DNA from 4 places in the Serratia sp. JSRIV002 genome. Region 4 is predicted to be linked to each of the others. Evidence: predicted binding sites of a transcription regulator. Region 4 holds the regulator's gene; each other region holds the start of a gene.
The links. The regulator PurR, encoded in region 4, represses purine synthesis genes. The targets are predictions, from matches to a motif close to CANGCAAACGTTTGCNTG.

Region 1 (8,067 bases), 3.0 Mb from region 4:
CTGTGCATTTCATCCCACTTTTGATGGCTGTAGACATTAAAGTCCAGATCATCAAAGTTTTGCAGATTTTTTTCGACAGTTTTCCTTTCTGCTTTAAACTCCTCCAAACTCTTATTGATGCGTTGTTCAGCATGGGAATCGGACATTGAAGAGAAATCATCAGGTTTATTTGCTGCTGCACTCACGGCAAGGCTTAATATAAACAGAGAGGCAATGCTTGCTTTTAATACATGATGTTCATTTTTCATAAAGGTACCTTCCATCTTCCTTATTATTTAACTCTATATATACGATAACTTCCTTTTGAATTTATATAGTAGCGCAGACGATACAAAAAAATTACCAAGTAAATTTGCTTGAGTCATTCAAAAATAATGAAGGGATATTCAAACGGAGAAATGGCTAAATAAGCAATGGGGTTAACGCTATTGAAGGTATACATCGTAGGCAGAACACAGGCTCAATTTCTAAAGCTGTTCGAGGCACGCATAAAAGACAGCCCCTGAAGAGGGGCTGCCACTACTTGATGATTCAGCCGATCGCCGGGAATACAGGCAGCATCAGGTACAGCTTGATCACGATGGCGTTAGCGATATCGATAAAGAACGCGCCCACCATCGGCACCACCAAAAATGCCAGATGCGAAGGGCCGAAACGATCGGTGATCGCCTGCATGTTGGCAATGGCCGTTGGCGTCGCCCCCATGCCAAAACCGCAGTGCCCCGCAGCCAGCACGGCAGCATCGTAGTTTTTCCCCATCACGCGATAGGTCACGAAGATGGCATACAACGCCATAACCAGCGTCTGCACCGCCAGGATAGCCAGCATTGGCAAGGCCAGCGAAGCCAGCTCCCACAGGCGCAGGCTCATCAACGCCATCGCCAGGAACAGCGACAGGCTCACGTTACCCAGTACGGAGACCGCACGCTCAAACACCTGGTAGAAGCCCGTTGCCGACAGGGTGTTGCTGAGGATCACGCCAACAAACAGCACGCAGACAAAAGTCGGCAGTTCGAAGGCCGTGCCATTCAATAACCCGGCAATAAAGTTACCGAGGCTCAGGCAGATGGCGATCATGGCGATGGTTTCGATCATCACCAGCGAGGTGATCAGGCGGCCACTTTCCGGCTTCTCAAAGCCGCTCGGCTGCACGCTGTCATCCGGTGTGCCTTCCGGCGTTGAGGAGTGTTTCACCAGATAGCGGGCTACCGGGCCACCAATCAGGCCACCCAGCACCAGACCAAAGGTGGCGCAGGCCATGGCCACTTCGGTGGCATTTTCAAACCCATAGCGCTCGATGAACACCTTGCTCCAGGCCGCCCCGGTGCCATGCCCACCAGAAAGCGTAATCGAGCCCGCAATCAACCCCATTAATGGATCCAGGCCCAGCATTTTCGCCATGCCGATACCGATGGCATTCTGTACCAACAGCAGACCCAGCACCACGAACAGGAACACGACCAGTGCCTTGCCCCCCGCCCGCAGGCGCGCCAGGTTGGCATTCAGGCCGATAGTGGCAAAGAAGGCCAGCATTAATGGGTCTTTCAGCGACATATCAAAGCCGACTTCCCAGTTCACCGTTTTCTTCAAAACCAAGAGCAGGAGCGCCACCAGTAAACCACCGGCAACAGGAGCAGGAATAGTATATTTTCTCAGCAGAGGAATGGAGCGTACGCATTTGCCCCCAAGCAGCAGGACCAGCGTAGCGGCAACTAACGTGCCGTAAGTATCGAGATGAAACATCTAGCTACTCCGTGTAGTGATTAAATCCAATAAATTAATAAGTTATAAAATTTACTCAGTTTTTTAACTTGATGAAGGGGGGATTAAAAGTAAAAACGGCTAATAACACAAGAAAAAATGAACGAAAATGCGACATTAATGGGTTCAGCATCGTAAAAAATATTAATGCGCAACCGTTTGCTTTTGTGAGACAGATCATTAAAATGCCTTCTTTGCCGCCTTTGGGAAAGCCACACCATGTCCAGCCAAACCGCCGAGCTTGATGCCGCGCAAAAAGCATCAGCCCCCGTTTCACACAATAGTGAACTGATTTACCGCCTGGAAGACCGCCCTCCACTGCCGCAAACGCTGTTTGCCGCCAGTCAGCACTTGCTGGCGATGTTTGTTGCCGTGATCACCCCGGCCCTGTTGATCTGCCAGGCGCTTGGCCTGCCAGCGCAGGATACGCAACACATCATCAGCATGTCGCTGTTCGCTTCCGGTTTGGCCTCGATACTGCAAATCAAAACCTGGGGCCCGGTGGGGTCTGGCCTGCTGTCCATTCAGGGCACCAGCTTCAACTTTGTCTCACCGCTGATTATGGGCGGGCTGGCGCTGAAAAACGGCGGCGCAGACGTGCCCACCATGATGGCCGCACTGTTCGGCACATTGATGGTGGCTTCTTGTACCGAAATCCTACTGTCACGCGTGCTGCACCTGGCGCGCCGCATCATTACCCCGCTGGTCTCCGGCATTGTGGTGATGATTATCGGCCTGTCGCTGATCCAGGTCGGGCTGACCTCTATCGGTGGTGGCTATGCGGCGATGAGCGATCACACCTTCGGCGCGCCCAAGAATCTACTGTTGGCAGGCGCAGTGCTGGTAGTGATTATTCTGCTTAACCGCCAACGTAACCCTTACCTGCGCGTCGCTTCGCTGGTGATCGCCATGGCCATAGGTTATCTGCTGGCTTGGGCGATGGGTATGCTGCCGGAAACCGAACCGGCTACCCAAACGACCTTGATCACCGTTCCTACCCCGCTGTATTACGGCCTGGGTTTTGACTGGAACCTGTTATTGCCGCTGATGCTGATCTTTATGGTCACTTCGCTAGAAACCATCGGCGATATCACCGCCACCTCCGACGTTTCTGAACAGCCGGTCAGTGGCCCGCTATATATGAAGCGCCTGAAAGGCGGGGTGCTGGCCAACGGCCTGAACTCAATGCTGTCTGCGGTATTCAACACCTTCCCGAACTCCTGCTTTGGCCAGAACAACGGAGTGATCCAGCTGACCGGCGTTGCCAGCCGCTACGTCGGTTTTGTGGTAGCACTGATGCTGATCCTGCTGGGGCTGTTCCCGGCCGTTGCCGGTTTTGTGCAGCATATTCCTGAACCGGTGCTGGGCGGCGCGACCATCGTGATGTTCGGTACTATTGCAGCCTCCGGCGTGCGTATCGTTTCCCGCGAGAAGCTAAACCGCCGCGCCATCATGATTATGGCGCTGTCGCTGGCCGTCGGTATGGGGGTTTCCCAACAGCCGCTGATCTTGCAGTTTGCACCGGACTGGCTGAAAACCCTGCTTTCTTCCGGTATCGCTGCCGGTGGGATCACCGCCATTGTGCTGAACCTGCTGTTCCCACCAGAAGAAAAATAAGCGCTCCCCGCAGCAAACCAACGGCCATTGGCAAACCGCTACTGGCCGTTTTTTTATTGTCTTTCAGGCCATTGCCCTTGAGCTGGAAGGCTATTTGCGGCATAAACAGGGTATCTTTTCTGTCCGCTACGGATCCACACGATGAAATTTATCGGAAAACTATTGATCACGTTGCTGCTGCTGATAGTGCTGGCCATTGTGCTGCTCTACGTCGTGGGGCAAACCCGCTGGGCCGCAGGCTGGTTGAGTCACTGGATCAGCGATCGTGGTGATTACCAGCTGTCGGTAGAAAAAATAACGCATTCGTGGAGCAAGCCAGGACAGCTAAGCCTGGAGGGCGTAACCCTCGCCCGTGCCAACCAACCGCAACTCTTGGCGGCCAAGCAGGTGGATATGGCTTTCAGCCTGCGGCAAATTACCGAGCCACGCTATTTCGATAGCATCACGCTGCGCGACGGCACCCTAAACGTTCAGCCTTTGCAGGGCGCACCGCTGCCAATACAGGCCGATGTGCTGCAACTGAGCAATATGGCACTGCAATCTAACGATGAGAGCTGGCAGCTTAACGCGCAGAAGGTCAATGCCGGGATAAACCCGTGGCAGCCAACGGCAGGTCATTTGCTCGGGGATAACAATCAGTTCCAGTTCAGCGCCGGTTCGATGGTGGTCAACGGTATTCCGGCCTCACAGGTGTTGATCCAGGGCGAAATCAAACAAAACCAGCTGATATTGAGCGACTTTGGTGCCGATCTGGCACAGGGCGATCTCACCGGGGTAGCCAGCCGAGCTGCCGATGGCAGTTGGTTGGTTGAACGGTTGCGGCTAAGCAACGTCCGCCTACAAGTACCCATGACGCTAGAACAGTTCTGGAGCCGCTTCACGGCATTGCCACCCATTACGTTGAAACGCTTTGATCTGATTAACGCCCGCCTGGAAGGTAACGCCTGGGCGGCGAACGACCTCGATTTGTCGATGCAAAATATCACCTTCCAACAAGGGGATTGGAGCAGTCAGGATGGCGCGATCAACTTCACCGCCGACGACCTGATCAATGGCAACTTCCATCTCATCGATCCGATTATGGATATGCAGCTCTCGCCAGCCGGTATTGCCATTGGCCAGTTCAGCACCCGCTGGGAAGGTGGATTGCTGCGTACCACCGGCAACTGGCTGCGCGCCAACAAGCGCCTGCAACTCGACGAGGTGGCCGTCTCTGCGTTGGAGTACACCTTGCCCAGCAACTGGCGTGAACTCTGGTTACAGCCGCTACCAAGCTGGCTGGCGGAGGTGTACGTCGCCAAGATGAGCACCAACCGTAACCTGATCATCGATATCAACCCGGATTTCCCCTTCCAGCTCACCTCGCTGGATGGTAACGGCAGCAATCTGCTGTTGGCCAGTGACCATCAGTGGGGGATTTGGTCCGGCTCGCTGAAACTCAACGCCGGTGGTGCCACCTTTAACAAGATCGACGTACGCCGCCCATCGCTGGCGTTGGATGCGGATGCACAGCAGATCAACGTTACCGAGCTGAGCGCCTTTATGCCCGATGGCCTGTTGGATGCCAAGGCCAACGTCAGCCAACTGCCTGGTAAGCCGTTTACGCTGTCCCTTAACGGGCGTTCGGTGCCAGTGAATACCTTGCAGCAATGGGGTTGGCAGCATGTGCCGCTGGAGGGTGATGGTAATCTGCAGTTGCAGCTGAAGGGATTACTCAACAGCGATGGGCCGTTTAAAGCGTCTTTGAAGGGCCAGTTGCAGGCTACCAGTAAGGATGGGCAGACTCTGGAGCAGCAGGTGCCGTGACCTAAACAGGGTTCGGCAGTGCCGAACCCTGTTTTCTTCTCTGAATAATGCAGTGAGACGCTATTTACTGTTTTAGTTCCTGATATTTCATATCCTTGAGGATCTTTGCATCATTAAATGTTAGTTCCAAAACTTGGTTTTTATCATTGATAACAGGAATTAAAAAAATTACTCTCCTATCAGTCTTTTTAGAATTATACAACCATACATTACGCCCGTTATAATCTTCTGGAGAATTTGGTCTACCAAGGAGTTTAATGACATCTTTTTTTGTTGTTGAGCCAACAATCAAAGATTCTTTGATTGTTTTTTCTGTATATTGGTCAAGCGCTGTAACCTTTGTTCTATCAACATTAGAAGCACAACCCACTAATAAAAAAAACATAAAAACAACTGGACACTTACTCATTTTCATTTTATTTTCTCTTCAATATAAGTTTCATTGATGCTGTCGTACTTGATTTCATTCCCATATAAAACACAATATCCAGATTTGTCTGAGTAGTTATATTTAAACTCATACAACCCTTTTTCATTAGGAGTAAAATCCAAACTTACACTACATCCCCCTCCATCTGGATTACTAATTCTATGAGAAATTGTTGTTTTGATTCCTGGAGTTACCGTAACCTCAGTATAAGTGTCACTGTAATCACCTTGTGGTAACTTAGGCATACCTATTGACTTCGTACTATCAGGAATAATATTTAGGAAACGCCTATGCTTTTGTACATATCCACCACTAGACTCACCATTTGATTTTTTCTGACTAATCGAATAGGTCAGCGGGTTTCCTAGAAGTCGAACTTTTGCAACCGAACCATCATTTGGCGGTGGAACGTACATAGGCGGGTCAGGAAACAGACTACAACTGGCTAATGACATGGTAGCCATCAATGAAAAAAATATAACACTTACTCTGGTTTTCTTATAAAGCATATCAACTCCTTGATAATATATAATTAATACACTACCCCGACCGAAGTGGGAGCCCCTGCTCCGGTTGCAACGGTGGGAATTACAACTATTTAGGCCTTAGTAGTAAGAGTCCCGATCAGTTAGCAGAGATCCATCACAGGAAGCGATCCAACTGAAGATGTAGCTCAGAAACTAAAAATTTGGTGTAACATATTATATTTATTGACATATTCCCTCAATTTACCGGTCGTGTCCCGTACACAATAAAGATCCCGGCCAACTGCCCGGGATTTATCACGAGATTTAGATTAGATCTTCACCATTTAAAAGCACGATGACATTGTCCGCCCCTAGAGCTTCCCTAACCATATCAGCCATTTCATCTGTTGATATCTCAAGGGACTTGTTATTTACTGATATATAACAGTAAGATACCGGATCTAATCCGAACTCATTAGATACCTCTTTTTGGATTGGATGTGGTATAGCCGCAGTAGATAAATAATAGTGAGCGGGAAACACATCCGGATATCGCTTTGCAAATTCGTTCAACTTATGCTGTAACTCAGCAAAAGTAAGCTTAGTAAAACATGTTAATCCTATAGACATACCACCCTCACTTACCTCTGATAGAATTTATACCCGAATCCAGCGAAGGACGGGTAATCACCACTGCATCTATTGTGATCCAGTTGCGGCGGCGGGAGTACCGCACTTGCTCGGCTCCCGACGAGTCCGCCGGATGGGTTGAGGCATGTACCGCCTGCAACACCCGACTCGACAGCTGCGTGCTCTCCACACTACCGTACTTGCGGTTGAGTGACAGGGCTAGAATCCCAGATTTTGAGGGCTGGGGTTTTATTAACTCATTAATCAGGCTGATAACGTTCATCCTGGATAATATAAGGTTCTGCAATTTCTTCCCACACCACTTCTGCCATCTTTTGCCATTCTGTTGGGTTTTGTTGCTTCACAAGATAATCCCTGATTAACTTCACTGCTTTGTTAAAATCCTCATTATCTAACTCTACAAATGAATAAAACTTTAGGTATTCACCTTCTTCAGACTTGATCACTTTATGCAATTTAGAGTGTTCTGGCAAAAAGACAGCATCCAACAGATCACCAAATGCATCCCAATAGCTGCCATTAACAAATCCACCCGTCCGTTGAAAATCAGCTTCTCTTTGCCCTTTATCATTCCAACCAATAAATAAACTTGCACCCATATCATTGCCTCACAATAATAATTTTTTCTTGCTGTGATTTTGGTAATGTCTTTATGTAATTCATAAATATTTTTTGGTTGACAGGGGTTAAAACCCTAAAATCAACAGGGACAAAGTCAGCCTTTTTTAAATGATCCTGAATAACATCCTTACCGCTACCAGAGTTCATATTCTTCTCATAAAACTTATTTAACCCATCGATTTCTTTTTGCGATAATTTATCAGTCGTGTACATCGCATCGACAGTTTTACCTTTATTTGGCCCTGATGTAATCACAAAGTCAGGCGATGTTCCCGATTTTGCTCCAGGCGGTGGTGCATAACGTTCCATTGTGCCAATTGCTGACTCTAGTTGTGCAGCCGCAGCAGCTTCGGCCGGTTTTAATTTACCATTTCCACCAAGGTCAGGTGTATTTAAGCGATCGTGACCTTCCAGAGGGGTCGAACTAATTTTTACTTCATGGATTCCATCTGCATTCCTAATAAGCGCCGCATCCTTTAAGCTTTGGCTCGCAGCCTTAGCCACTATCTTCTCAGTCAGCGCAGTACCCACTTTCGCAACACCGACTCCACCCGCAACAGCACCAATCAGATCAGACACTAGTTTACCGGCTTCAACACCTGAGTTATACGCACCACTTGCGCCAGCTTTCTGATACTCAGACTCCATTAGGTTGATGCGATCAATGTAGCTTTGCTTAACTGCATCCGACATCGTGCTAAAAATGTCATCGCT
Region 2 (8,067 bases), 2.6 Mb from region 4:
AAACGGAATGGCACCGCGTGGTGTTGTTCGGCAAGCTGGCAGAAGTGGCGGGTGAATACCTGCGTAAAGGTTCCCAGGTTTACATCGAGGGTGCATTGCAGACCCGTAAATGGACCGATCAGGCGGGCGTAGAAAAATACACCACCGAAATCGTGGTCAACGTGGGTGGCACCATGCAGATGTTGGGCGGCCGCCAAGGTGGTGGTGCTCCAGCAGGCGGCGGCGCTCCAGCGGGTGGCCAGCAGGGCGGTTGGGGTCAACCTCAGCAGCCACAGGGTGGCAACCAGTTCAGCGGTGGTCAACAGCAGCAGGCTCGCCCAGCGCAAAACAGCGCACCAGCGGCCAGCAACGAACCGCCAATGGACTTTGACGACGATATTCCGTTCTGATTGCGCCGTTTTGTTGAAAAATACCAGCAGCCTTTGGCTGCTGGTATTTCAGTGTTAGCCACATCGCCATCTATCTCTTCGAGTTCAACTTGCTTACCTAAATGCTCTCACCGCGCGCTCGTTTAATGTCTTGGTAAGCTGCGTTTGCCTCGGGGTCATCTGCTTTATAAACGATATCGGGCAAACTTGTCCTATTTCGACCATCCAGCCCAGATAGTGACATTAAGTGTTGCAGTAGATCCTTGTGTCGAGTCTTGGAGCAAAAAGGAAGGAGATAGTTATCGAGATGTTTTCCTTGAGGATTCTCAATCTCTAATGTGAGTGCTTTTAGGTAAGCATTTTTTTGTGATGCGCCCCAGTCAATCGAAAAGCCAGCTCGGTGGCAAAGTTCGCTATGAACCAGCAGCATTGTTCTGCCGTTTCCATCAAGAAAAGGATGGCCCCAGGCAAAGATACCCATCACCGTTCCCGGTTGTCGCCTTAGGATGGCAGCATCGTTGCCCTTGGATAAGCCCCACTCGATTGCGTGTTGGCAACGCTCGGAGACTTCGAATTGTATTCGCTTGCCTTTGCTCACCAATCGGCCGACCCCTAACATTAGCCTATCCTGACCGGCCCAAGGGTAAAACTCGCCGAAAAGTAAGCGATGAACTTGCAGGAAATTCGAATAGGTGAGTTTACCTTTGATCGCGTGAAGATATGAGAGCGCCTCTTCAAGATTGGCTTCGAAGAATACATGTTCCTGACGTTTCAGCTCATCAAGATCTTTAATACCCTCAATGTTCCTGAGATATCCTGCCGTTTCATAGTCGCCGAACGGATCGAACATTTTTCACTTCCCTCATATAATTGGTCATTAGACGGGCAAGCTGTCGCCCGCTAATCAAGTCCTTTTTCTTCAGTGCGATAAGCAGCTTCTCTGTTATGTCGAGCTCTATTTCGTCACCGGCCAATCGAGTAACGGATTCGGCAAAGTCATCCAAGCCTGTACGTTGATATTGAATGCCATGTGCAGCGGCAAGTTTTTCGATAAACTTTCGTACACCTTTGGTTGGTAAATCATCGACATCTTGTGATAATAAATAATCCCCGTTAGATATTTTTTGATTATTACTATAGCGGATGGGGATCCCGTTTATTTCCAGCTTGCGTGAAACTCGCTGAGCGCCGATATCAACAATGCAAATATCTTGCCCGGCAATATGGTCTATTTTGATATCTTTGACCGGAGTGTCGAGTTTTTTAAATATCTCTTTGACTACTGTGATACAACGATCTGAATTGTATAGACCCTTATACTGCCGGTGCTCGTTTTTAACGTAAATACCTAAGCCAGGCTTAGTCAGGAAGCCGGAAGCAACCAGATCCCTCAGACTATCTGTGACTTGCGTACGTCCGCCAAGGGCTGAAAGCTCATGGCGCAAAACAATGCTGTCTGGGCTGTTTTCTAACGCTTTTATTAATTTGTCTTTGATTGACATCTCCACACTCCAGTGGTGTGTATATTTTGACCATTTTAGTGCTTTTTAAACCTTTTTTCAAGTTGACTTCAGTTCGTGAGGTCGTGGCCTACATTGGCTCAGCTAGGATGAGTGACTTTATTATTAAAATTTATTTGCAGCGTTCCAGGTCCTCTTGAAAGTACTGAAATATAATTCATCGGGTTTTACTCTATCTGATGATAAGAATATTATAGCGGCAGCGGGGATCTACAAACTGGTAATTAAGTACTTAACTAAACTGCCCCTTTTTAGTAGGAGCAGTTTGTCTAGGGCATTACGCTGAGAAGCCACCGTCAATCGTCAGGCTGGCACCGGTGATATATCCCGCCTCCGGCCCCGCCAGATAAGCCACAAAGCTGGCAATCTCTTCATCCTTACCATAACGGCCAACGGCCATCATCGGTTTCAACTGTTCGGCAAAATCGCCATCTGCCGGGTTCATATCGGTATCTACCGGGCCGGGCTGGACGTTATTGACGGTAATGCCGCGTGAACCCAGATCGCGAGCCATGCCCTTGGTTAAGCCGACCAGCGCCGACTTGCTCATGGCGTAGATCGCTCCACCGGCAAACGGCATACGCTCGGCGTTGGTGCTGCCGATATTGATAATGCGACCATTATCATTCATATGGCGGGCGGCCTCCTGGCTGGCAACAAATACGCTGCGGACGTTAACGGCCAGCGTGCGATCCAGATCTGCTAACGACAATTCCTCCAGGTTACCCATTGCCAGTACGCCCGCGTTATTCACCAGAATATCCAGCTTGCCGAAGCTGTTTACCGTCTGGCGTATAGCCTGTTGCAGAGCCTCTGCGTCGGCACTGTCTGCACGGATGGCAATGGCTTGACCGCCAGCCGCCGTAATGGCTTCAACCACCTCATCGGCTTTATCGGGGGAGGAAACGTAGGTGAATGCGACGGTAGCGCCTTCACGTGCCAGGCGTTTAACGATGGCGGCACCGATACCGCGTGAACCACCTTGGACAAAAGCTACTCGGCCAGACAGAAGTTGGGTTACCGACATGATATCTCTCCAAAAGTTGTAATGGTTATAAATAGCAACTGCAGTATCTGGGAAAACGCAGGCAGGGGATTGCCAAAATGGGCCATGTGCCGGTTGGCTGGCGGGGATGGGTTACATTATAGAGTAGTCTGGTTGTTCCGGTTTGTATTACCGGTTAAAACGCGAAAAGCCCCTTGCGGGGCTCATAATCTGACGATTAGTTAAAAATTTCTGCTGTGCCGTAAAGCTTGTTCTGGCCACCGGCGGAAACGATACGGTAAGAGTTGGCACCGGATGCGGCCGCTTTGCTTGCCAGTTCGGCTTCCAGAGCGCTCAGGTTGCTGGCACCGCTTACGGAAACCACACCGATTTTCTGTGAGTCGGCAGTTGGCTGGCTGGTGACCTGGTCAGCGGCAATGCTGGCGAAAGAAGCGGAAGTTAACAGTACAGCGGTAGCAAAAATTTTGATGCTTTTCATAATTCAATCCTCAGGGGTTTTGTTAGGTGAGAGGCCGTTGTCTCTCGATGTGTTGAATGATAGGCCACTTGGCGGTAATGGAAAATCGGAGAGTTTTGAGTATCTACATCAAATAAATTGAATTATACGTAGGGTTGGCGATAGTTGAAATCACAACTACCTTTTAACCTGGGCGTCAAGGGAGCGAATGTGATGACAACGAATCAGTTTATTGGCAGTTGGCCACTATCGGATTGATGAAGATAAACAGTGCGTCATTCATCGGGTCGAGGGGGGTTCGTTCCCCAACTGGCTGGGTAGCCAGCAGATCCGCTTCTACAGTTTCACTGGCGAGACACTCACATTACGCACCGTACCGTTGCAGCTGGATAACCGCGTGCAAATTGGCGAATTGGTGTGGCAACGGCTCCAGGCCGCTGAGGGAGAAAAATCATGATTATCGTGCATCATCTGAACAACTCGCGTTCGCAGCGCATTTTATGGTTTCTGGAGGAGCTCGGTGTTCCCTATCAGGTTCTGCGTTATCAACGCGATAAAACCACCATGCTGGCACCGCCCGAATTGAAAAAGATCCACCCGTTGGGCAAATCGCCGGTAGTGGTAGACGGCGATCTGACACTGGCCGAGTCGGGCGCCATTATTGAATACCTGCAGGAAGCCTATGACGCACAAGGGTTATTCACGCCCACGGATTTTCACGCTCGCCAGGAGTATCGCTATTGGCTGCACTATGCAGAAGGGTCGTTGATGCCGCTGCTGGTAATGAAACTGGTGTTTAGCCGTTTAGGACACCCGCCGATCCCATGGGTGATACGCCCGATTGCCGGGGCGATCGGTAAAGGGGTACAGAGAGAGTATCTGGATAAGCAGATTGTCACGCATCGCGATTATCTGGAGCAACACCTGAATAAAAGTACCTGGTTTGTAGGCAATGAATTCAGCGCTGCGGATATCCAGATGAGTTTCCCTGTGGAGGCGCTAGCTGGGCGAGGCGGGCTGGAGGGGTGCCCGAAACTGCAAGACTACCTGCAACGCATTCACGCGCGTCCTGCATATCAACGGGCTCTGGAACAGGGGGGGCCGTTTAGCGTGCTGGGGTGAAGGCTTGAACTATACTCGATAGGGTCACTTTCATAGGAGGTAGCCCATGGCTACGCAAATTTTTGTTAACCTGCCCGTCAGCAATTTGCCCGCTTCTATCGAGTTCTTCCGCCAACTGGGGTTTATCTTCAACCCGCAGTTTACCGATGACACTGCCGCCTGCATGGTCGTGAGTGAGAGTATTTACGTGATGTTGCTGACTCACGAGAAATTCCAACTGTTTACCCCCAATCCCGTCAGCGATGCCAACAAAGCGACGGAAGTGCTGATTTGCCTGTCGCAACCCAGCCGTGCTGCGGTAGACGCGTTGGTACGCAAAGCCATTGCCGCCGGTGGCAATACCTATAATCAGCCACAGGATTACGGCACTATGTATGGCCATGGCTTCCAGGATTTGGACGGTCATATCTGGGAGTTGATGTACATGGATGAGCAGGCGATGCAATCGCAATAATCTTTTCCGCCCCAAGCTGTCGGGGCGATCTCTCCTCTTCAAGTCGTAATGTGATAAACCTCACATCTTCAACAATGAGCGATCCCAATACGTTTTCGCATAAATTGTCGCGATCTTTAGTTGATCAGACGGCATAGAAGGCTAGATAATCGTTTGCCTTGAAAATCCCACCCGGTAGCGTTTGGGATTTTTGGGGATAAGACCATCATAAATCACCCGCTGCATGCGATGAGAGTTAAACGTTTGCCTTTTACACGGCGTCTGTTGCCGCGTTCCTGAAGGGTAAGGAAGCGAACGTGACGGAAACGGTTTCGTAATGACCATGCATCAGTGGGATAACAAGCCACTTCATCCAGGCTGGCAGCAATGAAAAACAGGGGACAGCAACATGTCGAATTCTCAAGCAAATAACGCCGTGACACCCAAAGGCGGGCTTGATGCGTATTTTAAACTTACAGCACGGGGTACCAACGTGCGTCAGGAAGTGGTGGCAGGGTTAACCACCTTCCTGGCGATGGTCTACTCGGTGATCGTGGTTCCCAGCATGCTGGGTAAAGCCGGTTTCCCACCGACTGCGGTATTCGTTGCCACCTGCCTGGTTGCCGGTTTGGGGTCGTTGCTGATGGGCTTGTGGGCCAACCTGCCGATGGCGATTGGTTGTGCCATTTCACTGACGGCGTTCACCGCCTTTAGTCTGGTGCTGGGTCAGCAGATCAGCATTCCCGTGGCGCTGGGCGCGGTATTCCTGATGGGGATCCTGTTTACCATTATCTCGATTACCGGTATCCGTTCCTGGATCCTGCGTAACCTGCCAATGGGAGTAGCGCACGGCACCGGCATTGGTATCGGTCTGTTCCTGCTGTTGATCGCGGCTAACGGTGTCGGCCTGGTGGTGAAAAATCCGCTGGATGGTTTGCCTGTAGCGCTGGGAGCATTTACCTCGTTTCCGGTGGTGATGACGTTAATCGGCTTGGCGGTGATCTTCGGCCTGGAAAAACTGCGTGTACCTGGCGGCATCTTGCTGGTCATTATTGCCATTTCGGTTATCGGCCTGATTTTCGACCCGGCGGTGAAATACCAAGGGTTGTTCGCCATGCCTAGCCTGGCGGGGCCGGATGGCAAATCGCTGATCTTCAGCCTGGATATCATGGGGGCGTTACAGCCGGTGGTGTTGCCAAGCGTGTTGGCATTGGTAATGACTGCGGTGTTTGACGCCACTGGCACCATCCGTGCGGTCGCCGGGCAGGCCAATCTGCTGGATAAAGATGGCCAGATCATTAACGGTGGCAAAGCGCTGACCTCTGATTCCCTGAGCAGCATTTTCTCCGGGCTGGTTGGGGCTGCACCTGCCGCGGTTTATATCGAATCTGCCGCAGGTACGGCGGCGGGCGGTAAAACCGGCCTGACGGCCACCGTGGTTGGGCTGTTATTCCTGCTGATCCTGTTCCTGTCGCCGCTGTCCTATCTGGTGCCAGTGTACGCTACCGCTCCTGCGCTGATGTACGTTGGCCTGCTGATGTTGAGCAACGTCACCAAGCTGGATTTCGACGACTTTGTCGACGCCATGGCCGGTTTGCTGTGCGCGGTGTTTATCGTGCTGACCTGTAACATTGTGACGGGCATCATGCTGGGCTTCAGCTCGCTGGTGATTGGCCGCGTGTTCTCCGGTGAATGGCGTAGGCTGAACATCGGTACCGTGTTAATCGCGGTGGCGCTGGTGGCATTCTATGCGGGTGGTTGGGCAATTTAAGCCTTTCTTCTACGGGGCCATCCTCTGGCCCCGTCGTTCATTTCCTTAAGACTATTCTTCCCCTTTTCTGCGACGTGTTTTGAAAGGCACAACAAGCTTTATAACTGAGAAAAAAAGTGATCTACTATTCGGACACTGTTACCCGCGCGCTTTGGTGATCTGAACTTAAGAGTCTAAGGAAAGCATGGAAATATTTTTTACAATCCTCATTTTGATCCTGGTGGTCTCCCTGTCTGGGGTGGTAACACGCATGTTGCCGTTCCAGATCCCGTTACCCTTGATGCAAATTGCCATTGGGGCCTTGCTGGCCTGGCCGCATTTCGGGTTGCACGTTGATTTTGACCCCGAACTGTTTTTAGTGCTGTTTATTCCACCGTTGCTGTTTGCCGACGGATGGAAAACGCCTACCCGTGAATTCTTGCACCACGGGCGTGAAATCCTGGGGTTGGCCCTGGTGTTGGTGTTGATCACCGTTGTCGGCGTGGGTTATCTCATTTACCTGATGGTACCAGGGATCCCGCTGGTCGCCGCGTTTGCGCTGGCGGCAGTATTGTCTCCTACCGATGCCGTGGCTCTGGGCGGTATCGTCGGTAAAGGGCGTATCCCAAGAAGTATCATGAGTGTGCTGGAAGGTGAGGCGTTGATGAATGACGCTTCTGGCCTGGTATCGTTAAAATTTGCCATCGCGGTGGCAATGGGGACCATGGTGTTTACCGTCGGTGGCGCCACTATGGAGTTCCTGAAGGTGGCAATCGGTGGCCTGCTGGCCGGTGTGGCGGTGACGTGGACCTACAGTAAATCGCTGCGCGTGATGAGCCGTTGGAGCGGAGACGATCCGGCCACGCAGATTGTGCTGCTGTTGCTGTTACCCTTTGCCTCCTATTTGATTGCCGAACATATCGGCGTGTCCGGCATCCTGGCTGCCGTCGCGGCGGGGATGACCATCAGCCAGTCTGGCGTGATCCGTAACGCACCGCTGGCCATGCGTTTGCGCGCTAACAGCGTCTGGGCGATGCTGGAGTTCGTGTTCAACGGCATGGTGTTCATCATGTTGGGGCTGCAACTGCCGGGGATCTTGGAAACCTCGATTGTGCAGGCTGAACTGGATCCGACTATCGAGACCTGGTATCTGTTCACCGACGTGGCGATTATCTACGCCGCGCTGCTGGTGCTGCGTTTCAGCTGGCTGTGGGTAATGAAAAAGGCCAGTAATCGCTTTATGAAAAAGCGCCCTCTACAGTTTGGCGATTACAGCATACGTGAGCTGTGGGTTGCTTCTTTCGCTGGCGTGCGTGGGGCGATTACGCTGGCTGGTGTGCTCTCTATCCCGCTGTTACTTAGCGATGGCACCGCCTTCCCGGCGCGCTATCAGCTGGTGTTTATCGCCGCC
Region 3 (8,067 bases), 620 kb from region 4:
TCCAATGGCGGCCAAACGCCACAGCATCGAATACCTGCGCGAAGTTGCCCACCTGCGCCCACGCACCAACCTGATTGGCGCGGTTGCCCGCGTTCGCCACACCTTGGCACAGGCAATCCACCGCTACTTCCACGAGAACGGTTATTTCTGGGTTTCCACCCCACTGATCACCGCCTCTGATACCGAAGGTGCCGGTGAAATGTTCCGCGTCTCCACGCTGGATATGGAAAACCTGCCACGCACTGATAAAGGTGCCGTCGATTTCAGCCAGGACTTCTTCGGTAAAGAAGCCTTCCTGACCGTATCCGGCCAGTTGAACGGCGAAACCTACGCCTGTGCGCTGTCAAAAATTTATACCTTTGGCCCCACCTTCCGTGCCGAGAACTCGAACACCAGCCGTCACCTGGCTGAATTCTGGATGATCGAACCGGAAGTTGCCTTTGCTACCCTGGACGACGTTGCCGGGCTGGCCGAAAGCATGCTGAAATATGTCTTCCAGGCGGTGCTGGATGAACGTGCCGACGATCTGCAATTCTTTGCTGAGCGGGTAGATAAAGACGCCATCGACCGTCTGAAGCGCTTTGTCTCTTCCGATTTCGCCCAGGTGGACTACACCGAGGCGGTCGAGATCCTGCTCGCTTCCGGCCAGACCTTCGAGAACCCGGTTTCCTGGGGTATCGACCTGTCGTCTGAACACGAACGCTATCTGGCCGAGCAACACTTCAAGGCTCCGGTAGTGGTGAAAAACTACCCGAAAGATATCAAAGCCTTCTACATGCGCATGAACGAAGATGGCAAAACCGTTGCGGCGATGGATGTGCTAGCACCGGGCATTGGTGAAATCATCGGTGGTTCTCAGCGTGAAGAACGTCTGGATGTGCTGGATCAGCGTCTGGCAGAGATGGGCCTCAATAAAGAAGATTATTGGTGGTATCGTGACCTGCGCCGCTATGGCACCGTGCCACATTCTGGTTTTGGCTTAGGTTTTGAGCGTTTAATCGCCTATGTGACCGGGGTGCAGAACGTCCGTGACGTGATCCCGTTCCCAAGAACGCCACGTAACGCCAGCTTCTAAGTCATAAAACCCAGCATAATTTAAACATTTTCTTTACATAATAAAGGCCAGCTTAGCTGGCCTTTCGCATTTTTGATTATTGACCTGCATCACAAAGTTCCCCAAAATACACAAATTGTTACACATCGTTTCTTTCTGAAACCAGATTACGACATTAGTAGCATTTTCGTTCTAGATAAACCTGCCCGTGAATGGAACACTGCGTGCAGACACAGGACGACACCAATCTATCAACAATAGTTCCAAAAGAATTATTGGCGGCAGTGGCAAGGTGTCCGAATAAAACCAATGAGGGTAATAATGATGATGAAGCGCAACATTCTTGCAGTAGTGATCCCAGCTCTGTTAGCAGCTGGTGCAGCCAACGCAGCTGAAATCTACAACAAAGACGGCAACAAACTGGATCTGTACGGTAAAGTTGACGGCCTGCACTACTTCTCTAAAGACAAAAGCGAAGATGGCGACAAGTCATACGTGCGCTTTGGCTTCAAAGGTGAAACCCAGATTACTGACCAACTGACCGGTTACGGCCAGTGGGAATACAACGTGCAAGCTAACCACGCTGAGTCACAAGGTACCGAAGGTACTAAGACTCGTCTGGGCTTCGCAGGTCTGAAATTTGCTGAATTCGGTTCATTCGATTACGGCCGTAACTACGGCGTAGTGTATGACGTTGAAGGCTGGACAGATATGCTGCCAGAGTTCGGTGGCGATACTTACACCACTACCGACAACTTCATGACCGGTCGTACCAACGGTGTTGCTACTTACCGTAACAACAACTTCTTCGGTATGGTTGATGGTTGGAACTTCGCTCTGCAGTATCAAGGCAAGAACGAAAACGACAAGCGTGAGCTGAAGAAACAAAACGGTGACGGTGTTGGTGTTTCTACCACCTACGCAATTTTGGATACCGGTGTCAGCTTAGGTGCAGCATACTCTTCATCTAACCGTACCATTGACCAGAAAGATAACAGCACTGCTGGCGGTAACGTAGCTGATGCATGGACCGTTGGTGCTAAATACGATGCCAACAACGTCTACCTGGCAACCATGTATGCGGAAACCCGCAACATGACTCCATACGGTAGCGCGTCTAACACCATCGCTAACAAAACTCAGAACTTTGAAGTGGTAGCACAGTACCAGTTCGATTTCGGCCTGCGTCCATCTATCGCTTACCTGCAGTCTAAAGGTAAGAACCTGGCTGGCCCTAACGGCACTGACAACGATCTGGTTAAATACATTGATGTAGGTACTACTTACTACTTCAACAAAAACATGTCTACCTACGTTGATTACAAAATCAACCTGCTGGACGAAAACGACTTCACTCGTGCTAACGGCATCGCTACTGACAACATCGTAGCTACCGGTCTGGTTTACCAGTTCTAAGTTGTTGCACTTGATGACGGCTCGCCGTCAGCTAAGTTAAAAAACAGGGCTTCGGCCCTGTTTTTGTTTTTAGCGCTTCCGCCAATTTTTTATTCTGCCAATCCGCCCTTCCCCGTCATTTTTTGTGCTGAATCTGCCGCCGTCACAAGATCGAGGTGTTTTTCTCGCAAACGGTTGGCAAAGGCGATAACTGGCGCTACCCTGATGTTTCTGTCTGCTTAACTCTAGGCCATGGAAGCATCTGACATGTTTGAAAAAATCACCGCTGCACCTGCCGACCCGATTCTAGGTCTGACCGACATTTTCCGCGCCGACAAGCGTGAGAATAAAATCAACCTGGGGATTGGCGTCTATAAAGACGAAACCGGCAAAACGCCGGTGCTGACCAGCGTTAAAAAAGCTGAACAGTATCTGCTGGAAAATGAGACCACCAAAAACTACCTGGGTATTGAAGGTATTCCTGAATTTGCCAGCTGCACGCAAGAACTGTTGTTCGGCAAGCAGAGCCCAATCATTGCCGACAAGCGTGCCCGTACCGCGCAAACTCCTGGTGGTACCGGTGCCCTGCGTGTCGCGGCCGACTTTATTGCCAACCAGACCAGCGCCAAGCGTATCTGGGTCAGCAATCCAAGCTGGCCAAACCATAAAAACGTCTTTGGTGCCGTTGGCCTGGAAGTGTTGGAATACAACTATTACGACGCCGCCAACCATGCGCTGGACTTCGACGGTCTGCTCACCAGCCTGAACCAGGCTCAAGCAGGCGACGTAGTGCTGTTCCATGGTTGCTGCCATAACCCTACCGGTATCGATCCAACCGAAGCACAATGGGCTCAGTTGGCTGAACTGTCCGTAGCCAAGGGTTGGTTGCCGCTGTTCGACTTCGCTTACCAAGGCTTCGCCAAGGGCCTGGAAGAAGATGCCCAGGGTCTGCGTATCTTTGCTGCCAAACATCAGGAACTGATCGTTGCCAGCTCCTACTCAAAGAACTTTGGCCTGTATAACGAGCGTGTCGGTGCCTGCACCGTGGTAGCTGCCGATGCAGAAACCGCCGAGCGTGCCTTCAGCCAGGTGAAAGCCGCGATCCGTGCCAACTACTCGAACCCGCCATCACACGGTGCCGCCGTAGTTGCTACCATCTTAGGTAACCCGGCGTTGCGCGCCATTTGGGAACAAGAGTTGACGGACATGCGCCAGCGCATTCACCGTATGCGCCAGTTGTTCGTTAATACCCTGCAGGAGAAAGGGGCGCAGCAGGATTTCAGCTTTATCATCAACCAGAACGGCATGTTCTCCTTCAGCGGCCTGACCAAAGAGCAGGTTCTGCGTCTGCGTGATGAATTTGGCGTGTATGCCGTTAACTCCGGCCGCGTTAACGTGGCAGGGATGACGCCGGACAATATGGCGCCGCTGTGCGAAGCCATCGTTGCCGTGCTGTAAGTTGATTTTGCATTGAAAAAGGGGCGCATTTGCGCCCCTTTGTTCTTTTGCGAGAGGTGTCTTTACCAGATAGCCGGTTCTTCGCGCAGGAACGGGTTGGTTTGACGTTCATGGCCAAAGGTAGACATCGGGCCATGTCCTGGAATAAACGCCATATCGTCGCCCTGAGGCAGTAATTTGTTGCGGATTGAAGCGATTAGCGCCTGATGATCACCGCGCGGGAAATCGCTGCGGCCAACACCACCGTTGAACAACACGTCACCCACTAATGCCAAACGTGCCTGTTCGTTGATAAAAACGATATGACCAGGTGTATGGCCAGGGCAATGCAGTACGTTCAGCGACATTTCGCCCACCTGCACTTTATCCCCCTCTTCCAGCCATTTGGTCGGCGTTAGAGCGGCGCATTCATCCAGGCCAAACATACGGCTCTGTGCTGGCAAACCTTCAAGCCAGAAGGCATCTTCCTTATCTGGCCCATAGATCGGTACCTGATAATGCTCGGCCATTTCTGCCGCCGCGCCTACGTGATCGAGATGGCCGTGCGTCAGCAAAATCTGGCTGACCTGCACGCCCTTTTCGGCAATGGCAGCCTTCAGTTTTTCCGGATCGCCACCAGGATCGACCAGCGCCGCCTGTTTGGTGACGTCGCACCAGATGAGCGTGCAGTTCTGACTGAACGCCGTAACGGGGATAATATGGTATTTCATAAAGCTCCAACGACAACGGCACCACGCCCAAGGGGCGGGTGCCATTCAGCGATCATGATGCACAATGATTACCAGGTCCGCACCGGGCCGGTATCGATGTGCACAAAGTTACTACGTGGATAATAGCCTACCCCGCCGGCGCGCATTTTTAACGCCGCCTTACGGATATTACTCAGTTGGATCCCTTCGATATGGAAATCCATCGCCTGGCCTTTGGTGTGGTAGCTCTGCTTGGCCACGCCACGGCTGTGCTCACGCATTTCGGTATTGGTCGCCATTGAACGGTAGCCGGAAATCAGCTGTACCGGTTTGCTGGTACCCAGCATCACCTGTAGGCGATAGAGATGATCAAACAGAGCCGGATCGATGCTCTTGACCTTATTGGCCCGATAGTCACGGAAGATGTGGTTCAGGCGCGCCAATTCTTCTTTATTGTAACCCTTACCGTTGAAGAACTCGGCCTTGATGGATTCGCCGGTATTGAGGTTGTTCAACAACAGAATACGTGGGCGAGAGGTAGAAAGACTGGCAAACGCCTGCCCTGGAAGCAGTGCGATACCCACGGCGGCGCTACCTAACGCCAGCCATTTACGGCGATGATGATCAATTTTGTCCATGACTCTTTAAACTCGGCAAGAATGTCAAAATATATGCACAAAACTGCGCACTGCCCGAACCATAACCGCCAGCGTATGCGGAGTCAACCCGCGATACGCTGTGGTTTACCCGTGCTCACAAAAAACAGTGCCTGTTACTGGCCAGACATTCAGACCGTTATTTATCTAGAATTACTGCATTTATTGCATCAATTTTTCGGCCTGAGCCAAAATTTGTGCACCCGATCTCACTGTCGCATCATAATTGTAAATATCTGTGCGGAACTGTGGCTTGCCATCATCAGAGACCCAGGCCGTCAGGTAATACAGCTGCACCGGGATATTCTGGCGGATGTTCACATACGTCGTATTGCCGCCTTTCAGCGTGGAGGAAACACGCGCGTTGTTCCAACCGGCATCCTGTAACAACATATTGGCCAAATCGGAAGCCTTGTTAACGCGCACACAGCCTGAGCTTAACGCCCGGATATCCTTCTGGAACAGGCCGTGGTTCGGGGTATCATGCAGATAGATGGCATCCGAGCTCGGCATGTTGAACTTGAAACGCCCTAACGAGTTGCTGGTCCCCGGCGCCTGCTGGATGCGGTAAGGGAAATTGCGTGGTGAAACCACACTCCAGTCAATCATTGCCGGATCGATCACTTGCGCATCGTTGCTCCAGCCAGAGAATACCCGATAGCCGTGTTTCTGGAAGTAGCTCGCATCATGCATGGCCTTGGGCACGATATCTTCACGGATCAGCTTGGTTGGCACGTTCCACGGCGGGTTGACCACCACGTTATTCAGCGCACTGCTCATCAATGGCGTTTTGCGGCTCGGGCGGCCAACAATCACCCGCGAAGATAACACTTCATTACCATTCAGATAGTAGGTGAGCGAGTAGTTCGGGATGTTGACCATAATGCCAGTATCAACGTGCCCAGGCAGAATGCGCAGGCGCTGGATGTTCAACGCCAGCAGTGAAGCTCGAGTTTGTGGCGAAACGTTCAGCCATTCACGCGTCCGGGCACCGATAACGCCATCAGGCGTCAGCCCTTGCCAGGTTTGGAAGCGTTTGACCCCTTCCACCAGATCTTCGGTGTAACGATTATCCGTTACCGAAACCGGACTGGCAGGTTGTACCTGCGCGGTCGCTTCTGGAGAGGGAGCAAGATCTTTGATCGATGCCGCGCCCGGGCTTACGACAGCCGCTGCGGTAGCACGATCCTTCTCTTCATCCACCGACAGATCGTCATCCGCCGCCGGGGTCGTCGCGCTGGCGTTGGTGACCTGAGGCTCAGGCGAAGCAGATGCTACCGCCGGAGTGGCGATTAGCATTCCGGTACGCGCCAGAATATCGCGCAGTGCGGGAATATCGTCGCTGAGCTGACCTGGACGCAGGCTTGCACCATTGGTCATTTGTGGCCACGGGCGCCCAGCCGCCAGCATTTCGCGCAGCGCCAAATGCATTTTGGCGTACTGAGGATGCTGCGGGGCCAACGAGTTGATATACGCCAGCGTTTTGCCCTGATGTATCGAGAGCTGCCACTGGTTGATCACCGTATTCGCTGGCACCTTCAGCTTGTAAGGAACATTGCTGTACAACCAGTTGTTGCCGTTAGCCCCGATTGAGGAGACAAACTGCAAATAACCCAGCATCGCATCCGACAGCACAATATCACGTGCCATATCGGTGATGAGCGGATCGGTCAGCAGTTTTACCCATTGAGTAAACTGCGGCTGTACGCCAGAAATGGCCAACTCAGCCAGTTGCTGCTGAAATTGCTGTACCGCTTCCCGATCTTGCCACATAGGCTGCATCTGATTGGCAGCGTACAGCGGTGCCAAAGTGGAGAGATAATAAGGCACAACGCTTTTCGGCAATGCCGCCAGCAGTTCGGCACGACTTTGTGCCACGGACATTCCCGATGACGATGACGCCACCGGTAACGCCGGAACGGTTGCCCATGCGGAAAACGACACGGCAAAACCACACGCTATTGCGCAACTCAATGCCAGACGTCGTACTGAGTTTCCATTTTTAAGCAACATCCCTTGCCCCCTGTAGGCTCACAAAAATACCGCACGGACTATTATTAGTTTCAGTATACAAACAGAACGGCGCTTTTGCTCTCAGCGCCGTAAATCACCGTTTCATTCCAGCTTACCACCGGCAAAAAAACACGCCTATCATCCTCGTCATACAAAAAAATAGCCACCTTCAGGCGGCTATTTTCAGATTTATAGTGCACTTTTTTAGCTTTGTGGCGTTTATTCCGACACCGAATCTAAAGCTGGTTGTTCACTGGCGAACCCACGCAGGCCAACCACGTGCACATGCTCATGGTTCTGGAACACCTTACGCACCAGTTTATAGGTGGTCCCTTTTTCCGGGCTGATGTTTTCTGGTGCAGCGATAATCAACTGCATCTCCAGACGATCGCACAGCTCAAACAGCGTGGCGATGGATTTGGCATCCAGACGCGCGGCTTCATCGAGGAACAGCAGGCGGCAAGGTGAAATATCTTTACCCCGCAGGCGGCGTGATTCCTCTTCCCAGCTCTGCACCACCATGACCAGAATTGACATACCTGTACCGATCGCTTCCCCGGTAGACAACGCGCCACTTTCCGCACGCAGCCAGCCGTCGGAGCCACGGAACACTTCCACTTCCAGCTCCAGATAGTTACGGTAATCCAGCAGCTCTTCACCGATGGTTTGTGGCGTGCGCTGGCCCATATCGATCTGCGGGTTCAGGCGCTGATACAGCTTGGCTAACGCTTCCGAGAAGGTCAGACGGTTGCTGTTAAACAGATCCTGATGCTGTTCCTGCTGCTCGGAGAGCACATCCAGC
Region 4 (8,067 bases):
GCCGGGAGCTCCCCACATAATGGCATGCAGGAAACCAACGGCCTTTTCAGCCAGCAGCGGATCGATGTTGTGCATCATGTCGATCACCAACTGGCTGTTATAAATCACGGAGATAATGAGGAGTGAAACCCCCGATGCCAGCCAAAAGCCCTGACGCACCTGATACGCGATACGATCGCGGCGGCCCGCGCCGTTGAGCTGGGCGATAACTGGGGTCAAGGCCAGCAGTAAACCGTGGCCGAACAGAATGGTCGGCAGCCAGATAGAGGTCCCGACGGCAACGGCGGCCATATCCGTGGCGCTATAAGAGCCAGCCATGATGGTATCGACCACGCCCATTGCGGTTTGGGATATTTGCGCGATGATGACCGGAATTGCGAGGGCCAATAAACTACGCGCCTCAATAAAGTACTTCTGCACGTATACACCTTTCTAATTATTTATGGGAAGGGGTGTCGCTGCATCAGCAACAACTAAAAACTGCGGAATATGCCGAAAAGATTGTACCTGCTAGTCGGGGTTAAGCAAAGGTTGTAAAGAAATAGTTATACGCGTCGTCTTTCAAGCTGTAGCTTGAAATCCAAGAGTCTCTATTCGTCGCCTTGAAACTACAGCGCAGTTAGCTGAGGACGCTAATCCCAGGATATAAACTAGGCAAGCACTGCTTTTTTGCCGCTGTGCGTTTGGTTTTCTGCCATAACTGGGGCAAACTGCTTACAGCGCGTTGAACATAGTCATAAAGAAGAGGCCAACATGTTTACCGGTATCGTACAAGGCACCGCCCCGCTGGTTGCCATTGATGAAAAACCCAACTTCCGTACCCACGTTGTTGAAATGCCTGATGAGCTGTTACCAGGGCTGGAGTTGGGGGCCTCGGTAGCCCACAACGGCTGCTGTCTGACCGTCACGGAGATTGCAGGCAATCGCGTCAGCTTTGATTTGATCAAAGAGACTCTGCGGTTGACCAATCTTGGCGATCTTAAACTGGGTGATGTGGTCAATCTGGAAAGAGCCGCCAAGTTTAACGATGAAATCGGTGGGCACCTGATGTCCGGGCATATTATCTGTACCGCGGAAGTCACCAAGATTTATACCTCGGAAAATAATCGTCAGATCTGGCTGCGCATGCCGAATATCGATTTGATGAAATATGTGCTACATAAAGGGTTCATCGGCATCGATGGCATCAGCCTGACCATAGGCGAGGTGGTCAATAACCGTTTCTGTGTGCATTTGATCCCGGAAACCCTTGAGCGCACCACGCTGGGTAAAAAGCGCTTGGGCGATAAGGTCAATATCGAAATCGATCCGCAAACTCAAGCGGTGGTGGATACCGTCGAGCGTGTGCTAGCTAATCGTGAGGCTGCGTTAGCTGTCACCAAGCCGTCTGTACCCAAAGTCTGATAACCCTGCACCAATAACCACACATAGGAGCCAAACGTGAAGTTTTACGGGAAAACGATGATGCTAGCGGCGCTGTTGGCGCTGACCGCCTGTTCAAGCTCCCCGGAACAGGCGAACTCACAGTCTGCCGAGGCCGAAGATGATACCTGTGGTGCATCGCAGTATCAGAATTATGTGGGTAAACCGCTGTCTGCGTTGGACGGGGTCAATATTCCCCAGCAGGTACGGACTATTCCTTATAACTCTATGGTAACCATGGACTTCAATCTAAAACGCTTGAACTTCCTGGGTGACAGTGAAGACAAAATCATTCGCGTTTATTGCGGTTAATAACCCTTTACCCCAACCCTGTGGGTTGGGGTAAAGGATTTTAGCGGGGAACTCGCAGGCCGCCTTCAACGCCTTTAGGGCTGAATACCACCTGCCAAAGTTGAATATCGCGAGCGCGAAACGCTCCTGCGCAGGCATTAAGGTAATAACTGAACATCCTTTCAAAACGTTCGGAATAGCGCGAAGCCAGCTGTGGCCAGCTCTGTTTGAAACGTTCATACCAGGCCATCAGGGTGCGATCGTAATCTGCGCCGATATTATGCCAATCTTCCATGACGAAGCGGCCTTCGCTGGCCTGGGCAATATGTTTCACCGACGGCAGGCAACCGTTGGGGAAGATATATTTATTGATCCACGGATCAACGTTCATATCGGTCTCGTTGGAACCAATGGTATGCAACAGGAAAATGCCATCGGGTTTTAAATTACGTTCCACCACCTCGAAATAGGTTCGGTAGTTTTTCGGCCCAACGTGTTCGAACATGCCGACCGAGACGATGCGGTCAAACTGCTGGTAGAGATCGCGGTAATCCTGCAGCAGAATTTCCACGTCCAGCCCGGCACAGCGCTCTTGCGCCATTTTCTGCTGTTCGGCGGAGATGGTGACGCCCACCATGGAAACGCCGTAGTGCTTGGCCGCATAAGCAGACAGACCGCCCCAGCCACAGCCGATATCCAATACCCGCATACCGGGCTGCAGGTGCAGTTTTTCGCAAATCAACCGTAACTTGGCCTCTTGTGCTTCTTCCAACGTCGTGGCCTGTTGCCAATAGCCGCAGGAATATTGCATATAGGGATCCAGCATCTGGGTAAACAAATCGTTACCCAGGTCGTAATGCTCTTTGCCAACAATCCAGGCACGTTTTTGGGATTGCAGGTTGGTCAGGCGGGCGGCGGCAATACGCAAGATATCCTTCAGGTGGTGGGGCAGTTTCTTTTCCAGGCCAGCTGCGATAACCCGCTGAAAAAATATGTCCAGCCGCTCGCACTCCCACCAACCGTCCATATAGCTTTCGCCCAGCCCCAGAGAGCCGTCTTGCAGTACGCGTTTAAAGAAATTGGGATTATTGATCTGAATATCGAAAGGGCGTGAACCATTGATTTCAATGCCGGCCATGCTAAGCATTTCATGAGCGATACGATACCAATGGTTGTCCTGGATGCTCAGATCTTCTATACACGATGAACTCATAGCTTCTCCATCACCTTCTTCTGACTTATGATCCTGCAGAATTTAGCGTAGACAATTTCTACAGGGACATACGTATACCTACGGTAAAAATTCACCGTGGTGTCTGAAATCCGACTTGAACAGAGGAAATTTAAGAGACTCCCTGCGTCAAAGGACGCGGGTAAATTCAACCTTAAATAAAGTGTGATGCCATCCACGTACGCAGCAGTTGCTGCAATAAGAACTTAGTATAACTGTTATTCTAAAAGGTCGTTTTTGAGTATAGGCTTGCCGAGGCGTAGACTCAACTGCAAATCGCGCTCGGCAAGAATTTTCATTAAGTGACTATTTACAGAGACAATTATGACACGGAGTCGGCACGCTTCTGCTGTGTCATCTGAGTTTCATCCGTTCCTTTCCCACGCTGGATCAGATAACCCAAGGCTGCCAAAAATACGGTAGCCACCATTACGGTAGCCGTGGCTAACAGCGGTTGGGCGATAAATGCCGAAACCAACAGGCTGGCGATAAAACATAATCCCAACTGCAGCGTGTTTTGCAGCGCAGCAGCTTTGCCACTGTTGTTGGGGAAGGGCATCAACGCATTGGCTACTAAAATAGGATAGCTGGCACCGTTTACTAACGCCATAAAGCAGAACGGGATCAGCAGAGTGGTCAACGTTGGCTCACTTAGCGTGGCGATCAGATACAACGCCACCATGCTGACACCGTAAGCTAACAGCAACCACGGCAGCAAGGTTTTGCCAGAGATGCGATTTAAGGCGCTACGGCAGCTATAACCCCCCAATAAGAAAGCCAGCGTTTGCGGCACATAGCTCAGACCAATATCGTTGGGGCTATACCCCATATCGCCGAGGATAAAGGGTGAACCCGTCAGCCAGGCGAAGAAGCCAGCAGAACAGGCAGCAAAAACCATCACGTTGCCGCTGAACACCGGGGATTTCAAGATCTGCATAAAACCAAGGCTGGGCTTTTTATCGGCGGAAGGGACCAGTCTGCTCCGGTCTTTCAGCAGCAAGGTGGGGATCAGCAGCAGGGCGGTGATCCCCAGCAGCACGGCGAAAATGGCCCGCCATCCCATATGGTTAAGCAACCAGGCACCCAGCAGTGGGGCCAGCGCCGGAGAGAGGGCGACCAGCGGCATAATGGAGGCGAAAACGCGGTTGGCTTTGCCATCGCGGTAGCGATCGACCACGATCGCCTGCCAGGTGACGGCGGCGGAACAGACGCCAATGGCTTGAATGAAGCGCAGTGACCACAGTTGTGCCACGTTCTCGACCCAAAGCATACCGAGACAGCCGATTGCGAACAGCGCCAGGCCAATCAATAACACGGGCTTACGGCCAATACGGTCGGACAGCGGCCCCCACAGCAACTGGGCAAAGGCAAAGCCTGCCAGGAAGATACTCAGGCTGGCGCTGATCGCCCCAGCGGAGATTTGCAGATCCTGCTGCATTGCGCCAAAGGCAGGCAGGTACATATCGGTAGCCAGATAGCCCAACATACTCAGGCCGGCCAGGTAGAACATAAATCCAAAATTTCGCATTGCTATTTCTCGTTAAAATTATGTTGTCGCAGGTTTTGAAGCGCCGGCAAGTGTATACGGCTGGATCTCTGCTTGTGAAACGGTAATATTTGCAAGGTGCTGTTAAAAAATTTGAAGGCAAACATATGTGGTCTGAATATTCACTCGATGTGGTAGATGCGGTAGCGCGGACCGGCAGTTTCAGCGCGGCGGCACAGGAGTTGCACCGCGTTCCTTCTGCTGTGAGCTATACGGTGCGTCAACTGGAGCAATGGCTGGCAGTGCCTTTGTTTGAACGCCGTCACCGCGATGTGGAACTCACGCCAGCGGGGGCGCTGTTTATTAAGGAGGCGCGAGTTGTTATCAAAAAAATGCTCGATACCCGACGGCAGTGTCAGCAGGTGGCCAACGGTTGGCGCGGGCAACTGCGGATTGCGGTCGATCTGATCGTCAAACCCCAGCGCAGCCGCCAGCTGGTGCTGGATTTTTATCGCCATTTCCCCGACGTGGAACTGATGGTACAGCCGGAAGTCTTCAACGGCGTGTGGGATGCGCTGGTCGATGGCCGCGCTGAGATGGCTATTGGTGCAACACGGGCGGTACCGGTAGGCGGCGGTTTTGCCTTTCGCGATATGGGCTTTATGAATTGGCTCTGCGTAGTCCATGCTAAACATCCGCTGGCCGCCTTGCAAGGAAAGCTGCGAGACGATCAGCTACGACCTTATCCCTCGTTGCTGTTGGAAGATACTTCGCGCAATTTACCCAAGCGTGTGACCTGGTCGTTGGACAACCAGCGGCGGTTGACCGTGCCGGACTGGGTTTCGGCGGTAGATTGTTTGCGTGCCGGGCTGTGTGTGGGCATGGTACCCGCGCATCGGGTATTGCCGTTGGTACAAAGTGGCGAACTGGTGGTATTACCACTGCATGAGCCTTTCCCGCCTAGCGCCTGCTGCTTGACCTGGCAGCAAAACGCCCAGTCTCCGGCCATGGCCTGGCTGTTGGACTATCTGGGCGACAGCGAAACGCTCAATCAGGAATGGCTCAGTGAAGAGGAGTCGGGTGCTTAATCGGGCGCAGTATTGCAGCGCCCCAACAGGAGTTAACGGCGGTAATCGACAAAAGGACCATCGGCAACTGAGCGGCGCTCGATGAGTTTTGGATGCACTTCAATCACCTGCGATTCTTCACGCTTGCTGATAATGCGATCCAACAGCATGGTAAAGGCCATCTCGCCCAGGCGCTCTTTCGGCTGGTGAATGGTGGTCAGCGCCGGGGTGAAGTAGCGGGCATTACGCACGTTGTCGTAGCCAATCACCGAGATATCCTGCGGTACACGCAACCCCAGCTCATCGGCGGCGCAGATCGCCCCCATGGCCATAATATCGCCGCCACAGAAAACGGCGGTTGGACGATGCTTTTGCGACAGGATCTGATGCATGGCTTTGTAGCCAGATTCAGGCTCGAAATCCCCCTGCACGATCCATTCTTCGCGCACTTCGATGTTGGCTTCCTTCATGGCTTTCAGAAAGCCCTGGTGGCGACCTCCACCGGTATTACGCGCCAGTTGACCAGGAATGGCACCGATGTCACGGTGGCCACGTTCGATCAGGTAGCGGCCTGCCAGGTAGCCGCCCTCGAAGGCATTGTCGATAATGGTATCGGTGAAGTCTCCGCGCGCGGTACCCCAATCCATCACCACCATGGGAATGTTACGGTAATCTTCCAGCATGCCCAGTAGCTGATCTGGATATTCTGAGCACATCACCAGCAAGCCATCGACGCGTTTTTGCGCCAGCATTGCCAAATAGGCTTGCTGTTTATCCAGATTATTGTGCGAGTTACACAAGATCAGGGTATAGCCTTTGCTGTAGCAGCTGTTTTCCACCGCTTCGATCACTTCGGCAAAATAGGGGGCCTCGCTCGAGGTGGCGAGCAAACCGATCGATTTGGTGTGGTTGACCTTGAGGCTGCGGGCCACGGCGCTAGGTGAATAGTGAAGCTCTTTGATGGCGGCCCAAACGGCCGTTTTGGTATCTTCGGCGACGAAACGCGTTTTATTGATAACGTGCGAAACGGTAGTGGTAGAAACGCCAGCGCGTTTGGCCACATCTTTAATCGTTGCCATGTAAAAAATGACTCCTAAACCCACATGTTACAGCATGTAAGTATGATGTTAATCGTTTGCCTGCGTAGATCCTTCCCCAGATAAGCGAAAACTGAGTTTTTAGTGCTGAAGTCGTAAATCGCTTGAACAGGGAGGGGCAGTTTATCGGTACGCAGTTGTGAACTGCGGATTTTGTCGCATATTGAAGAAAAGTGGAAGAGCTAATCGGTAATTATCAGCGGGGAAATCATAACAAGATTTTAATCACGAACTGTGGGAAAATGATTTGACGTATAAACTGTGTGGCTTATGCTCTGGAAAAGCCAATCTGAGAGGGAGTTGTATATGGATACCAATTTGAAGATGTCATTACTCACCACCGTGGGTGCTTTGGCAATGATTATTGCTTTCAGTTTTATTGCCGCATTGAACTGATCCGCAGCAGAAAAACAAAGGCGCAGCTTGATGCCGCGCCTTATTATTAGCTAGTTACCCGCCGTTAAGCCAGGTTTTCTGCCACGAACGCCCAGTTCACCAACGCCCAGAAGTTTTCCAGGTACTTTGGCCGCGCATTGCGGTAGTCGATATAGTAAGCATGCTCCCACACGTCAACGGTCAATAGCGGAACGTCTGCGCCGGTCAGCGGGGTTGCCGCATTTGAAGTGCTGACGATCGCCAGACTACCGTCCGCTTTTTTCACCAGCCAGGTCCAGCCCGCGCCGAAGTTTTTCACGGCGGCATCGGTGAACTGCTCTTTAAAGGCGGCGAAGGAGCCGAATGACTTATTGATGGCCTCTGCCACTGCGCCCGTTGGCTCGCCACCACCTTGCGGTGATAAGCAGTGCCAATAGAAGGTGTGGTTCCAGACCTGAGCGGCGTTGTTGAACACGCCGCCGGTGGAGGTCTTGACGATCTCGACCAGGGATTTGCCTTCGAACTCGCTACCTTTCACCAGATTGTTCAGGTTAACCACGTAGGTGTTATGGTGCTTGCCATAGTGGTATTCCAGCGTTTCTGCGGAAATGTGCGGTTCGAGAGCGTTTTTCTCGTATGGTAATGCAGGTAATTCAAACGACATTGCTTTCTCCTTTTATAGACAATACGCCTCTCCGACGCTGCAGGCCTAAGGGGCCGAGGGCGGAAAAACGCAATTGCACCACTTTTGTTATGGTTATTAATCTTAACAACTTTCCGAGCGAAAAGAACATCCAAAGTGTGCCAAGTGACTGATTGTTTAAAGTTGCAGCGGGTGATAGAGAGCACGGCCGAGCAGTTAGCTCAGCCGTGAAAGGTTAACGGATGGTGGTAGGGGTCACTACGCGGCGGGCACCAATGTAATGGTTTTGCCAATAGTCGTTATCTAACTGACTGATGCGAATTTCTTCACCGGTACGCGGTGACTGGATGAACTTACCGTTACCAAGATAGACGCCAACGTGATCGGCGGTGCCACGGTTGTTGATGCGGAAGAACACCAGATCGCCTTTCTCAAGCTCATTACGCTTGATCGGC

Region 1: the regulator PurR is predicted to act here: its motif matches at 1,910-1,927, upstream of KGP26_RS27925 (NCS2 family protein).
Region 2: the regulator PurR is predicted to act here: its motif matches at 5,160-5,177, upstream of KGP26_RS25590 (NCS2 family permease).
Region 3: the regulator PurR is predicted to act here: its motif matches at 2,634-2,651, upstream of KGP26_RS10260 (amino acid aminotransferase).

The regions. Positions count from the first base shown of each region.
Region 1 is NZ_CP074143.1:5,939,214-5,947,280, forward strand. It holds gene KGP26_RS27915 (ester cyclase) at 1-248, opposite strand, end outside; gene gltS (sodium/glutamate symporter) at 532-1,743, opposite strand; gene KGP26_RS27925 (NCS2 family protein) at 1,981-3,378, shown strand; gene KGP26_RS27930 (AsmA family protein) at 3,520-5,184, shown strand; gene bamE (outer membrane protein assembly factor BamE) at 5,249-5,599, opposite strand; gene KGP26_RS27940 (hypothetical protein) at 5,596-6,123, opposite strand; gene KGP26_RS27945 (hypothetical protein) at 6,406-6,711, opposite strand; gene KGP26_RS27950 (hypothetical protein) at 6,972-7,331, opposite strand; gene KGP26_RS27955 (hypothetical protein) at 7,333-8,067, opposite strand, start outside.
Region 2 is NZ_CP074143.1:5,465,121-5,473,187, reverse strand. It holds gene ssb1 (single-stranded DNA-binding protein SSB1) at 1-389, shown strand, start outside; gene KGP26_RS25625 (Fic family protein) at 487-1,218, opposite strand; gene KGP26_RS25620 (hypothetical protein) at 1,193-1,870, opposite strand; gene KGP26_RS25615 (3-oxoacyl-ACP reductase family protein) at 2,166-2,915, opposite strand; gene KGP26_RS25610 (YdgH/BhsA/McbA-like domain containing protein) at 3,112-3,372, opposite strand; gene KGP26_RS25605 (lipocalin-like domain-containing protein) at 3,584-3,808, shown strand; gene KGP26_RS25600 (glutathione S-transferase family protein) at 3,805-4,473, shown strand; gene KGP26_RS25595 (VOC family protein) at 4,520-4,927, shown strand; gene KGP26_RS25590 (NCS2 family permease) at 5,316-6,677, shown strand; gene KGP26_RS25585 (Na+/H+ antiporter) at 6,862-8,067, shown strand, end outside.
Region 3 is NZ_CP074143.1:2,214,500-2,222,566, reverse strand. It holds gene asnS (asparagine--tRNA ligase) at 1-1,075, shown strand, start outside; gene ompC (porin OmpC) at 1,379-2,470, shown strand; gene KGP26_RS10260 (amino acid aminotransferase) at 2,717-3,907, shown strand; gene KGP26_RS10255 (MBL fold metallo-hydrolase) at 3,970-4,617, opposite strand; gene KGP26_RS10250 (YcbK family protein) at 4,686-5,234, opposite strand; gene ldtD (L,D-transpeptidase) at 5,415-7,265, opposite strand; gene mukB (chromosome partition protein MukB) at 7,485-8,067, opposite strand, start outside.
Region 4 is NZ_CP074143.1:2,832,832-2,840,898, forward strand. It holds gene KGP26_RS13365 (MATE family efflux transporter) at 1-420, opposite strand, end outside; gene KGP26_RS13370 (riboflavin synthase) at 754-1,404, shown strand; gene KGP26_RS13375 (I78 family peptidase inhibitor) at 1,441-1,734, shown strand; gene cfa (cyclopropane fatty acyl phospholipid synthase) at 1,775-2,926, opposite strand; gene punC (purine nucleoside transporter PunC) at 3,267-4,472, opposite strand; gene punR (DNA-binding transcriptional activator PunR) at 4,598-5,518, shown strand; gene purR (HTH-type transcriptional repressor PurR) at 5,551-6,576, opposite strand; gene KGP26_RS13400 (YnhF family membrane protein) at 6,901-6,990, shown strand; gene sodB (superoxide dismutase [Fe]) at 7,055-7,633, opposite strand; gene KGP26_RS13410 (C40 family peptidase) at 7,848-8,067, opposite strand, start outside.